2 regions of the Micromonospora sp. WMMD1082 genome follow, and region 2 is predicted to be linked to the other one. Evidence: riboswitches for the same ligand, from Rfam matches in the RefSeq annotation. Region 2 holds a riboswitch; the other holds the start of a gene.

Region 1 (6,087 bases), 3.7 Mb from region 2:
GGTTGTCCCCGCCGCTCTCCACCAGCACCAGGTCCAGCGGGCCCAGTGCCTCGGCCAACTCGTCGACGGCGTCGAGGTTGGCGCCGATGTCGTCGCGGATCGCGGTGTGCGGGCAGCAGCCCGTCTCCACCGCCCGGATCCGGGCCGGATCGAGCACGCCGGCGCGCTTGAGGAAGTCGGCGTCCTCCGTGGTGTAGATGTCGTTGGTCACCACGCCCAGACGCAGCTCATCGGCGAACGCCCGGCACAGCGCCGCGACCAGGGCGGTCTTGCCGGAGCCGACCGGGCCACCGATGCCGACCCGCAGCGCCCGCCCCACGGTGGGCAGCGGGGCGTGCGGGTCGACACCCGGCTCGGGGTGGGTGTGGGGAACGGACTCGTCGTGGTCAATCTCAGGACGCAAAGAGACGCACCTCCCAGGTGGCGTGAGCTTCGGCGTGCATGTCGGCGAGCGGAGCGGCGGCGGCGGGCAGCCGCTCCGGTGGATCCTCGGCGGCCCGGGCCGCCCGCGTCGCGGTGGCGTCGCAGGCGGCGGCGAGCCGCACCAGCAGACCCTGGACCTGGTACGGGTCGAGACCGAGCAGGCGTACGGCGGCGCTGGCCGACCCGGTCACCGTCGCGTGGGCGGCGACCGTGGCGACCTGCCCCGGATCGAGGCCGGCGGCGGCGCCGACCAGCCCCAGCACCAGCGGCTGATGCGGGCCGCCCGGGATGGCGGGCAGGTCGTCGAAGGTGGCCTCCGGCCAGATCCGGCGGCCGGCCCGCAGCAACGCGCGGCCCTGCCGGCGGGAGACCGCCCGCTGGGCCGGCGACGCGGTACGCGCGTCCAGTTCGGCGTCGAGCCGAGCCAGCGCCTTCCGCCGCCGGGCCGCCCCGTCCGCTGGCAACGACGCCCGCAGGCCAACCCCGTGCGGGCCGACCCCGTTCAGGCCAACCCCGTCCGAGCCGACCACGTCCGGGCCGACCCCGACCGGGCCGGCACTCTCCCGCTCGTCCGGCGACGCGACCTCACCGGCACGCGCCGAACCGGCGGCCCGACTGACCGTCGCAGCACCGGCTGCCCCGTGCCCGGCGGCCCGGCACGCCGCTGCGGTGAAGGCCGCCGCGACCAGCCCCGCGGTGGCCAGCCGGCCCCGCAGGTACTCGCCCAGCGTGGCCAGGTCGGTCACCCGTCCGGCGGCGACGGCGGCCTCCAGCCCGGCCGAGTGGGCGTGCGCCCCGGCGGGGAACCGCCCGTCGGCCAGGAGCAGCAGCATGGTCGGGGTGGCCATCAGAACAGGAAGTACCGCTGGGCCATGGGCAGTTCGGTCACCGGATCCGGCTCGACCACCGCGCCGTCGATCCGGACGGTGAAGGTGTCCGGGTCGACCTCGATGCGCGGCAGGGCACCGTTCTCCGGCAGGTCGGCCTTGCCCCGCGACCGTACGTCGGCCACCGGCACCACCCGGCGCCGTACGTCCAGCCGCAGCCCGGCGTCGATGGCGGCGGGAGCGACGAACGCCAGGCTGGTGGCGGCCGCCGCGACGCCGTACGCGCCGAACATCGGCCGGGGCAGCATCGGCTGCGGGGTCGGGATGGAGGCGTTGGCGTCGCCCAGCTGCGCGTACGCGATCATGCCGCCCTTGATCACCAGGTGCGGGCGTACGCCGAAGAAGGCCGGTTCCCACAGCACCAGGTCGGCGAGCTTGCCCGGCTCCACCGACCCGATCTCGTGGTCGAGACCGTTGGCCATGGCGGCGCAGATGGTGTACTTCGCCACGTACCGCCGCGCCCGGTGGTTGTCGGCGGCGCCGTCGCCGGGCAGCGCGCCCACCCGGGCCTTCATCACGTGCGCGCTCTGCCAGGTCCGCAGCACGATCTCCCCGACCCGCCCCATCGCCTGCGAGTCGGAGCCGATGATGGAGATGGCGCCCAGGTCGTGCAGCAGATCCTCGGCGGCCATGGTGGACGGCCGGATCCGGCTCTCCGCGAAGGCGAGGTCCTCCGGCACGGCCGGGTTGAGATGGTGGCAGACCATCAACATGTCCAGGTGCTCGGCGAGGGTGTTGCGGGTGTACGGGCGGGTCGGGTTGGTCGACGACGGCAACACGTTCGGCTCCCCGGCGACGGTGATGATGTCCGGCGCGTGCCCGCCCCCGGCCCCCTCGGTGTGGTACGAGTGGATCGCCCGGCCGCCGATCGCGCGCAGCGTGTCGGCGACGAAGCCGGCCTCGTTGAGGGTGTCGGTGTGGATGGAGACCTGCACGCCGGAGGCGTCGGCCACCCGCAGGCAGGCGTCGATCGCCGCCGGGGTGGTGCCCCAGTCCTCGTGCAGCTTGAACCCGCCGGCCCCGGCCCGCAACTGCTCCCACAGCGCCTCGGTGGCGACCGTGTTGCCCTTGCCGAGCAGCAGCACGTTGACCGGGAACGCGTCCAGCGCCTCGTGCATCCGGGCCAGGTGCCAGGCGTTCGGGGTGACGGTCGTGGCCCGGGTGCCCTCGGCCGGCCCGGTGCCGCCGCCGACCAGGGTGGTGACCCCGCTGGCCAGGGCCTCGGTGACGATCTGCGGGCAGATGAAGTGCACGTGGGTGTCGACCGCGCCGGCGGTGAGGATCCGGCCGTTGCCGGCGATCACCTCGGTCGCCGGGCCGATGACCAGTTCCGGGTGGACACCGTCCATGGTGTCCGGGTTGCCGGCCCGGCCCAGCGCGACGATCCGCCCGTCGCGCAGCCCCACGTCGGCCTTGACCACACCCCAGTGGTCGAGGACGACCGCGCCGGTGATCACGGTGTCCAGCGCGCCCTCGGCCCGGGTGGCCCGGGACTGGCCCATCGACTCGCGGATCACCTTGCCGCCACCGAAGACCGCCTCGTCGCCGCCGGCACAGTGGTCACGCTCGACCTTGATGAGCAGGTTCGTGTCGGCCAGCCTGATCCGGTCGCCGGTGGTCGGCCCGTAGAGGGCGACGTAGCGGTCCCGTTCGACGATGCTCACGCCCGCCCTCCGTCCGCCGTGGTGGCGGCCACCGCCGTCGGCCGGCCGTCCAGTTCCCCGCCGCACTCACCGCGTAGCCCGGGCACGATCCGCGCGCCGCCCAGCGGCACCAGGTCGACCGGGCGGCTGACCCCCGGTTCGAAACGCACCGACGTGCCGGCCGGTACGCCGAGCCGCTGCCCCCAGGCGGCGTCCCGGTCGAAGTCCAGCGCCGGGTTGGCCTCGGCGAAGTGGTAGTGCGAGCCGACCTGTACCGGCCGGTCGCCGGTGTTGACCACCAGCAGCGTGGTCACCGGCCGACCGGCGTTGATCTCCACCGGCCCGGCGGCCGGCAGGATCTCCCCGGGGATCACGGGATCGGGTGGTGCACCGTCACCAGCTTGGTGCCGTCCGGGAACGTCGCCTCCACCTGCACCTCCCTCAGCAGCTCGGGGATGCCGTCCTGCACGTCGTCCCGGGTCAGCACGCCGCGACCGGCGGCCATCAGGTCGACCACGGACGCCCCGTCGCGGGCCCCTTCGAGGAGGAAGGCGGTGATCACCGCGACGGCTTCCGGGTAGTTGAGGCGCAGGCCACGGTCGCGGCGGCGCCGGGCGACGTCGGCCGCCACGTGGACGAGCAGGCGGTCCTGCTCGTGGGGGGTGAGATACAACGGGTGCTCCCGGTGGATGTCCGCGCCCCGTACACCGCTGGCACGGCGCTTCGACGCGCCGACCGCCCGGTCGGGGTTCGCCCGCCGGCTCGACCCGCCACGCGCGACGGGCCCGGGACTCCACCATCCCGGCCCGCGTGGCGGACCACCGGCGGTGTCGGGTCGGATGCGGACCGCACCGCCCACCGCTGAGCAGACGGTAGAGGATCACCCGCCGGGTCGGCAACACCCACCCCGGCGCCCGGCGTGAGGGGCGTCATAACGGGTGGACGCCACCCCGTCACCGGCTGCTAGCCTCGGCGGCAGGTCATGAGCGCCAGCGTCAAGCCCCGGCTCGCTGGCCGGCAACCCTCCTCCGCGTAGGGGTGCCCCGGGTGAGGACCAGGCACCGGAGCGATCTCCGGTGCAAACGTGGCCTGGTTCCCAGGTCATCACGACCGTGAGGAGAACCATGTCGTACCGCAGCCGCCCCGCTCCCGTCGCGGCCTGCCCGGGACTGACCCGGCGCCGGCACGTCGACATGATGCGGGTCTGCAGCGCCGCGTGTAGCTGACCGCGCCGCTCCCGGTCACCGATCCAGTCCGGCTCGGCTGACTTCTGCCTGTCACTGAACCATCCCAGCGGTCCGCCCTGCGGCGGACCGTCGGCGCGGCACGTCCGTGCCCGCCGCCGCTCGATCAGGAGACACCTGTGCGCTTCCTTCCCGCCCTGACCCGGGCCGCCGCCGTCGGCGTCGCCGCCATCCTCGGCGCCGCCACCCTCACCGCCTGCGGCTCGGACGCCGGCGAGTCCGCCGACAACCCGTACAACCTGCTCCAGCCGGGGGTGCTGCGGGCCGGCACGCTCACCGACGCGCCGCCGAACGTGTACCTCAAGGACGGCACGTTCACCGGCTTCGACAACGACCTGCTGGTCGCCGCCGCCGAGAAGCTCGGGCTCAAGGTCGAGTTCGTCGGCACCGACTTCTCGGCCCTGTTGTCCCAGGTCAACACCCGCAAGTTCGACATCGGCAGCTCCTCGATCACCATCACCGAGGCGCGGAAGAAGACCGTCGACTTCGGCAACGGGTACGACTTCGGCTACTTCGGCCTCGACGTGCCGGCCGGCTCGTCGCTGAGCAGCTTCGACGAGCTGCCCGGCAAGCGGGTCGTGGTCGTGCAGGGCACCGTCCAGGACGACTACGCCACCAACAAGGGTCTCGACCCGGTGCGGGTGCCCGACTACAACGGCGCCATCAACCAGCTCAAGGCCGGCACCGCGGACGCCTGGATCGCCCCGGCGGAGATCGGCGAGAAGACCGCCGCCGACAGCGGCGGCAAGATCGAGGTGGCCGCGAAGGAACTCAGCCCGGCCCCGACCGCGTACGCCTTCGCCAAGGGCAACGACGCGCTGCGCGAGGCGCTCAACAAGGCCCTCGACGAGGTGATCGCGGACGGCACCTGGACCCGCCTGCAGGAGCAGTACTACCCGGGCCGGCCGATCCCGGCCGACTTCACCCCGGGCAGTGGCGCGGTGGCTGCGCCCGCGGCGTCGGCCGCCTCCTGAGGTAGGACGACGAGCGAGCAGGGCGGAGGTTGACCGTGGATCCGTTGCGCACCCTGTGGGAGACGTTCTTCGACTGGGAGTCCATGCGCGAGGCGCTACCCGAGATGCTCACCGTCGGGTTGCCGAACACGCTGATCCTCGCGGTCACCGCCGCCCTGCTCGGCTCCGCGCTGGGCATCGTGCTGGCCGTGGCGGGCATCTCGCGTACCCGCTGGTTGCGGTGGCCGGCCCGGGTCTACACCGACGTGTTCCGCGGCCTACCGGCCGCGGCGACGATCCTGCTCATCGGGGTCGGCCTGGCCCCGCTGGGCATGCAGGTGTGGGGGCCCAATCCGTACCCGCTGGGGATCCTGGCGCTGTCGCTGATCGCGTCGGCGTACATCGGGGAGATCTTCCGCTCCGGCATCCAGTCGGTGGAGGCCACCCAGTTGGAGGCGGCCCGCGCGCTGGGCTTCTCCTGGGGTGCGGCGATGCGGATGGTGATCATCCCGCAGGGGATCCGGCGGATCCTGCCGGCCTGGGTGAACCAGCTGATCGCCCTGATCAAGGACTCCAGCCTGGTCTACTTCCTGGGCCTGCTGGCCAGCCAGCGGGAACTGTTCCGGATCGGACAGGACTACGCGGCCAACACCGGCAACCAGTCGGCGCTGCTGCTGGCCGGCCTGTTCTACCTGACGCTGACCGTGCCGCTGACGCACGTCGTCAACTGGATCGACCGGCGGCTGCGGCACGGCCGGCCGGCGACCGGCCCGGCCGGTGACGATCCCGACGACCTGGACCTGGCGCTGCCCGGCGCCGCGGGAGGAAACCAGCGATGAGCGCCTCGGTCAGCCTGAGCCTGCGCGACGTGCACCTGGCCTTCGGACGCCACCAGGTGCTGCGCGGGGTGGACCTGGACGTGGCCCGGGGCGCGACG
Region 2 (6,087 bases):
TGACGGCAGCGTGCGGGAGAGACAGACGAGCGGGCCAGCGATTTTCCGCTGGCCCGCTCGGACGTTGGTCGGGAGGGACGATCGCACAACGCCTCCGGCGCTGGGTCGTAAAGACTCAAAGTCTACGGCGAAACGCCCTCCCGCACGGAGCATCTTGCGCCGTCCGGTTCCGGCCGTCAAGTCCCTGGCGGCGTGTTTTGCTCACTCCCCGCGAAAAGCCGCTCACTCTGCCCGCCGTCGCGGTCAGCTCAGCAGGCCGGCGTCCCGGGCGGCCCGCAGCGACGGCTTGATCCGGTGGGTGGGCCCCACCTCGCCGGCGACCGCGTCGAGCGTCTTGAGCCCCTCGCCGGTGTTGAAGACCACCGTCTCGGCGGTCGGGTCGAGCTTGCCGGACTCGACCAGCTTGCGCAGCACCGCCACGGTCACCCCGCCGGCCGTCTCCGCGAAGACCCCGGTCGTACGCGCCAGCAGCCGCACCCCGGCGCGGATCTCGTCGTCGTCGGCGTACTCCATCCAGCCGCCGGTGCGACGCACCGCTTCCAGGGCGTACAGGCCGGCCGCCGGGTCGCCGATGTTGAGCGACTTCGCGATGCCGGTCGGCTTGACCGGGTTGATGGTGTCGCTGCCGGCGTGCAGGGCGGTGGCGATCGGGTTGCAGCCGGCCGACTGCGCACCGAAGACCTTCCAGCCGGCGGCCGGCGCCTCGACCAGGCCGACCTCGACCAGCTCGCTGAACGCCTTGTCAATCTTGGTGAGCAGCTCGCCGGAGGCCATCGGGATGACCACCTGGGCGGGAATCCGCCAGCCGAGCTGCTCGGCGACCTCGTAGCCGAGCGTCTTCGAGCCCTCCGCGTAGTACGGCCGGACGTTGACGTTGACGAACGCCGTGTCCTCGAACTCGTCGGTCTCCACCAGCTCACCGCAGAGCCGGTTCACGTCGTCGTACGAGCCGTCGATGGCGACCAGATCGCCGCCGTAGACGGCGGTGGTGACGACCTTGCCCTGCTCCAGGTCGCTCGGGATGAAGACCACCGACGGCACACCCACCCGGGCCGCGTGCGCGGCGACCGAGTTGGCCAGGTTTCCGGTGGAGGCGCAGGCGAATCGGGAGAAGCCCAGCGCCCGGGCCGCGGTCAGCGCCACCGACACCACCCGGTCCTTGAACGAGTGGGTGGGGTTGGCGCTGTCGTCCTTGACCCACAGCGGACCGGTGATGCCCAACTCGGCGGCGAGCCGGCCGGCGGTCACCAACGGGGTGCGGCCGGGATCCAGGGTGACCCGGCTCGCCGGGTCCTGGCCGGCGGGCAGCAGGGCCGCGTACCGCCAGAGGTTGTCCGGGCCGGCCTCGATCTGCTCGCGGGTGACCCGGGCGAGCGCGGCCGGGTCGTAGTCGACCTCCAGCGGACCGAAACACTCGTAACAGGCATGCTGCGCGGCGAGCGGGTAGCGGGCCGAACAGGCGCGACAGACCAGGGCGCGGGCGGGGCTGGTGGTGGTGTCGATGCCGGACGGGGCGAGCGTCGACGTCATGTCGAGGGTCCTCTCATCTTTCCCCGCATCGCACCCTGCGGCGGGGACGGAATTGGCACCTGCCCCGCCGGACGCTCAACGATGAGCGTGCGGGGTGGTTGCCGGGGCGTCGTCGGGCCGTATCCCTCAGCCCCTCTGGATGAGGTATGCAGTTGTGTCGCCGAGTCTAGGCAATCCGGCCGCGCCCGTCTCCCGTCGATCTCAGCCTGTGAGCGATTCCTCAGGTGTCACGCGCGACTCCGCCACGCGGCGATGCCACACAGACGACGCTGTCTGTGTGGCATCGAGTCCCTCGGATCGCTACGTCCAGGGGCGCTGCCGTCAGGCCGGCACCGACCGGGGTGCGGGCGCGTCGAGTGGCACCGCCTCCTCGCCGCGCCGCCGCAGCAGGGTGTCCAGCGCCCAGGTCCCCGGGCCGAGGACCGCGACCAGGAGAAACGACCAGCAGAACAGCACGGACAGCTCGCCGCGGTTGAGCAGCGGCAGCAGCGCCTCGGGCTGGTGGACCACGAAGTACGCGTAGGCCATCGAGCCCGATGCCAGCAGCGCGGCCGGCCGGGTGAAGAGACCGACGAGCACCAGGGCGCCGCACACCAGCTGGATCGCCGCGGCGTACCAGCCCGGCCACTGGCCGAGTGGCACGGCCTCGCCGGTGCCGCGGTTGCCGCCGAAGACGCCGAACAGCGACGACATGCCGTGGATGAGGAACAACAGCCCGATCACCATGCGGAACAGGGACAGGGCCGGCCCGCCTAACCGGTCAGTGAGCATTCCGATACCTCCTGTAAGTGGGGTGGTGGCATCAGAATGCGGAAACGCATCGATGTTTGTCGATGGTTTCTCTCTTCGTGGGAACGCTCCCATCCCATCGTACCGACTGGAACTTCCGAGGACGGGCCAGGTTCAGCCAGGCCGCCGACTTACACCCGCCATTGGGGCGACAAATGCGCCCGATGCCTCCGACAGTGTCCGAATAGTCGCGATCGGCGAACGCCCACAAATCTGGATCGCTTCCATTCTCGGCTAATAGAGCTATTCCAGATCTACATGGTCAGGATGGTGGCGAGTCAGCACGCGGCGAAGCGGCTCCGGATGGGTGTTCACCGGCCAGTCGACGTCACGGCCGGGGCGACCGCGTCACCATTCTGTGCGCGAATACCCGACCCTCGGCGGCACGTCGGCTTAGACCATTCGGTGGACGGCGCCCGCCCGCTGAAGCCCTCACAACCGTGTCACGGGCGTCGGTCGATTCGGCCGGCCCCGGCGCCGCCGATCGAACAAATCGGCGCAGTGACGTGATCTCACCAGGGGTTGACGGTAGGTATCGGTATTCGGAATGGGTTGGGATGGCGGGCGGCGCGGAGTCCAAGCGGCGGCTCACGGCGGCCGCGAGCCGGGAACAGGCCCGGGGCGGTCGCCGGGCCCCGGCGGTGCGACGATGACCCGATGCCAGCGACAACGGCCCGCAGCCGCACCACTGGTGGCCGACGGTCTGCCGCGGCACCGGTCCTGCTCGCCGCGACACTCGCCCTGCTCGGCGGCTGCGCGCCGGTTGGCGACGTGGCGAGCGCCCCGCCCGGCACACCCGCCGCCAGACCGCCGGGCGATGACGGCCCGTCCGCCGGCAACGGTCCGACGTCCGCCTGCCCCGATTCCGGCGTACGGATCAGCTCCCCCGGCGTCAGCGCCGCCATGGGGCTGCGGGCGATGGGTCTGGAACTGGTCAACTGCGGCGACCGGCCCTACCGGCTGAACGGGTATCCGGCGCCGCAGCTGCGGGACGCCGGCGGGAACGTCATCGGGGTCCGGGTGATCCACGGGGCGAAGGGCATCACCTCCGGCTTCGACGATCCGCCCCGGCCGCTGCTCCTGGCTCCCGGCGAGGCGGCCGGCGCCGCCCTGCTCTGGCGCAACCTGGTCACCGACCCGACCGTCGTGGCGACCAACGCCGAGCACCTGGCGGTCGCCCCGCTGCCGGGCCAACCCGTACAGGAGGTGGCCATGGAGGGCGGGATCGACCTGGGCAACACCGACCGGCTCGGGGTCAGCGCCTGGCAGAAGCGCGAGCCGAGCACGCCCACGCCGACCCCCGCAGCGCCGACCCCGCCGCCCACCACACCGGTCCCCCTGCTCTGACCGGGGGCGATGCTCTCAGCTGGTGATGTCCTTGCGGGTGAAGCGCCAGAAGGCCAGCCCCCAGAATCCGGTCGCGTAGCAGATCGCGGAGACCGCGCCCCGGACGATGTCGTCGGTCTGCACCGGCGTGGAGAGCAGCCCCAGCCAGGCGGTGCTGTAGTGGGTCGGCAGGAACGACCGGATCGCGCCGAGGGCGGTGATCTGGTCCAGGATGCTGGAGAGGATCCACAGCAGCACCGCACCGCCCACCGCGCCGAGGGCGGCGTCCGTGATCACCGAGAGCAGGAACGCCAGCCCGGCGACCACCAGCAGGACGACCGCCAGGTAGCCGAGCACCGCGAGCAGGCGCAGCAGCCCCTCGCCCGGCTCCAGCTGCGCGGCGACCGTGCTGCGCAGCGGCGACCACCCGTAGCGGAGGGTGCCGATGGCCAGGGCCGTGCCGGCGAGCAACACCAGGGCCAGTCCCGAGTACGCGAGCGCCACCAGCAGTTTCACCGTGAGCAGCCGGGCCCGGGGCACCGGGATCGCCAGCAGGTAGCGCAGGCTGCCCCAGCTCGCCTCGCTGGCCACCGTGTCGCCGCAGAAGAGCGCCACCACCACGACCAGCAGGAACGAGGCCGAGACGAAGATGGTGAAGAGGGTGAAGTTCAGCCCGCCGGAGGTGGCGAACGACACGAGGCTGCCGAACTCGCCCCGCCCGTTGTCGTCGTCGCCGGAGTCGAACTGGAAGGCGATCAGGATGATCAGCGGCAGCAGCACCATGAAGCCGAGCGCCAGCTGGGTACGCCGTCGTGACGCCTGCCGCCGGAACTCCGCGCCGAACGGCAGCGTCCGCGCGGGCCGGTAGCCGGCGGCGGCCCCCGAGGCTGCCACGCCGGCCGCGTCCCGCGTCGGTTCGACAGTCGATCCCGCCATCACCGGTCCCCGCTTCCCCGAGAGTTCTCGCCCACCAGGGCGAGGAAGGCGTCCTCCAGGCGGCGCCGGGGCACCACCCGATCCACTCCGATCCCGGCCCGCACCAACTCGGCCACCACCTCGCTGCGGGCGGTGCCGTCGGTGTCGACCACGAGCTGCCCGTCGGCGTCGTCGAGCACCCGTACGCCGTCGAGGCCGTCCAGCACGCCCCGGGCCGCCGTCGGGTCGCTCACCTCGAACAGCACGCTGGGTGAGTCGCCGACGATCTCCTCGACCGGCCCGGCGGCCACGATCCGGCCCTTGTTCACCACCACGGCGTGGGTGCAGGTCTGCTCCACCTCGGCGAGCAGGTGGCTGGAGACCAGCACCGCCCGGCCGTCGGTGGCGTAGCGCTGGAGGACACGGCGCATCTCGGCGATCTGCGGCGGGTCCAGCCCGTCGGTCGGCTCGTCGAGCACCAGCAGCTCCGGCAGGCCGAGCATCGCCTGGGCGATGGCGAGCCGCTGTTTCATGCCGTGGCTGTACTTGCGGACCCGCCGGTGCACCGACGAGCCCAGCCCGGCGATCTCCAGCGCCTCGTCGAAGTGGGCGTCGGCCTCCGGCCGGCCCGTCGCCCGCCAGTACGCCCGCAGGTTCTCCAGGCCGGACAGGTGCGGCAGGAATCCGGGGCCCTCGACCAGCGAGCCGATCCGCGACAGCACCGGTGAGCCCGGCACCAGGCGGTGCCCGAAGACGTAGATCTCCCCGGCCGTCGGCTGGGTCAGCCCCATCAGCACCCGCAGCGTGGTGGTCTTGCCGGCACCGTTGGGCCCGAGCAGGCCGACCACCTGGCCGGGGTGCACCTCGAAGTCGACCTCGGAGACCGCCACGAAGCCGTCGGCGTACTCCTTGCGCAGCTGCCGCACGGCCAACGGGGTGTCCGCGTACGCCGGATGCACGGAGGTGTCCTGGCGGCGGTGCCGCAGGCGTAGGACGGCGACGAGCACGACGAGCCCGACCACGATCGCGGCGAGCAGCCCGGCCAGCGCCCAGCGCCAGAGCACCGCCTCGGTCGGGATGGGGTCGCCGTCGACCGTCGGCAGGCTCACCGGCGCATCACCGACCGCCACCGTGTGCACGTTCGGCGCGATCGGGGTGGTGTACGCCTGGTCCGAGGTGGCGACGACCAACTGGAGCCGGTGCCCCGCCTCCACCCGGTGCACGATCGCCGGCAGGGTGACGGTGACCGGCTGGGCGGCGTCGATCGTCGCCGGCAGGTCGGTCAGCCGGATCGGGGCGATCAGTCCGCTGGGGAGGGTCGCGGCGCCCTCCGGGTCGACGACGTAGAGCTTGGCGAAGAGGACCGCCTCGCCGGCGGCCGAGGCGGCGCGGATCTGGACCGTCGGCGACCCGACGATGTCGACGGCCTCGGCCAGCGGCTCGGACTCGAACCGGGCGTGCTGCCCGGGGATGTCCCCGGCCACGCCGCTGAGCAGCGAACTCAACGAGCCGGCGAACGGCACCGAC

Evidence for each region. A riboswitch is a leader RNA that binds a small molecule or an ion and turns the genes downstream of it on or off. The one in region 2 is predicted to bind S-adenosylmethionine.
Region 1: linked by a shared signal. The riboswitch ahead of O7615_RS26880 (ABC transporter substrate-binding protein) and the one ahead of thrC (threonine synthase) in region 2 are both predicted to bind S-adenosylmethionine.

Annotation. Positions count from the first base shown of each region.
Region 1 is NZ_JARUBM010000002.1:5,829,814-5,835,900, reverse strand. Features, by position in the region: gene ureG (urease accessory protein UreG) at 1-403, opposite strand, end outside; gene O7615_RS26900 (urease accessory UreF family protein) at 393-1,271, opposite strand; gene O7615_RS26895 (urease subunit alpha) at 1,271-2,974, opposite strand; gene O7615_RS26890 (urease subunit beta) at 2,971-3,327, opposite strand; gene O7615_RS26885 (urease subunit gamma) at 3,324-3,626, opposite strand; SAM riboswitch class IV at 3,932-4,044, shown strand; gene O7615_RS26880 (ABC transporter substrate-binding protein) at 4,317-5,171, shown strand; gene O7615_RS26875 (amino acid ABC transporter permease) at 5,207-5,989, shown strand; gene O7615_RS26870 (amino acid ABC transporter ATP-binding protein) at 5,986-6,087, shown strand, end outside.
Region 2 is NZ_JARUBM010000002.1:2,151,775-2,157,861, forward strand. Features, by position in the region: gene thrC (threonine synthase) at 244-1,530, opposite strand; SAM riboswitch class I at 1,541-1,676, opposite strand; gene O7615_RS10170 (DoxX family protein) at 1,852-2,301, opposite strand; gene O7615_RS10175 (DUF4232 domain-containing protein) at 2,977-3,666, shown strand; gene O7615_RS10180 (ABC transporter permease subunit) at 3,682-4,581, opposite strand; gene O7615_RS10185 (alpha/beta fold hydrolase) at 4,581-6,087, opposite strand, start outside.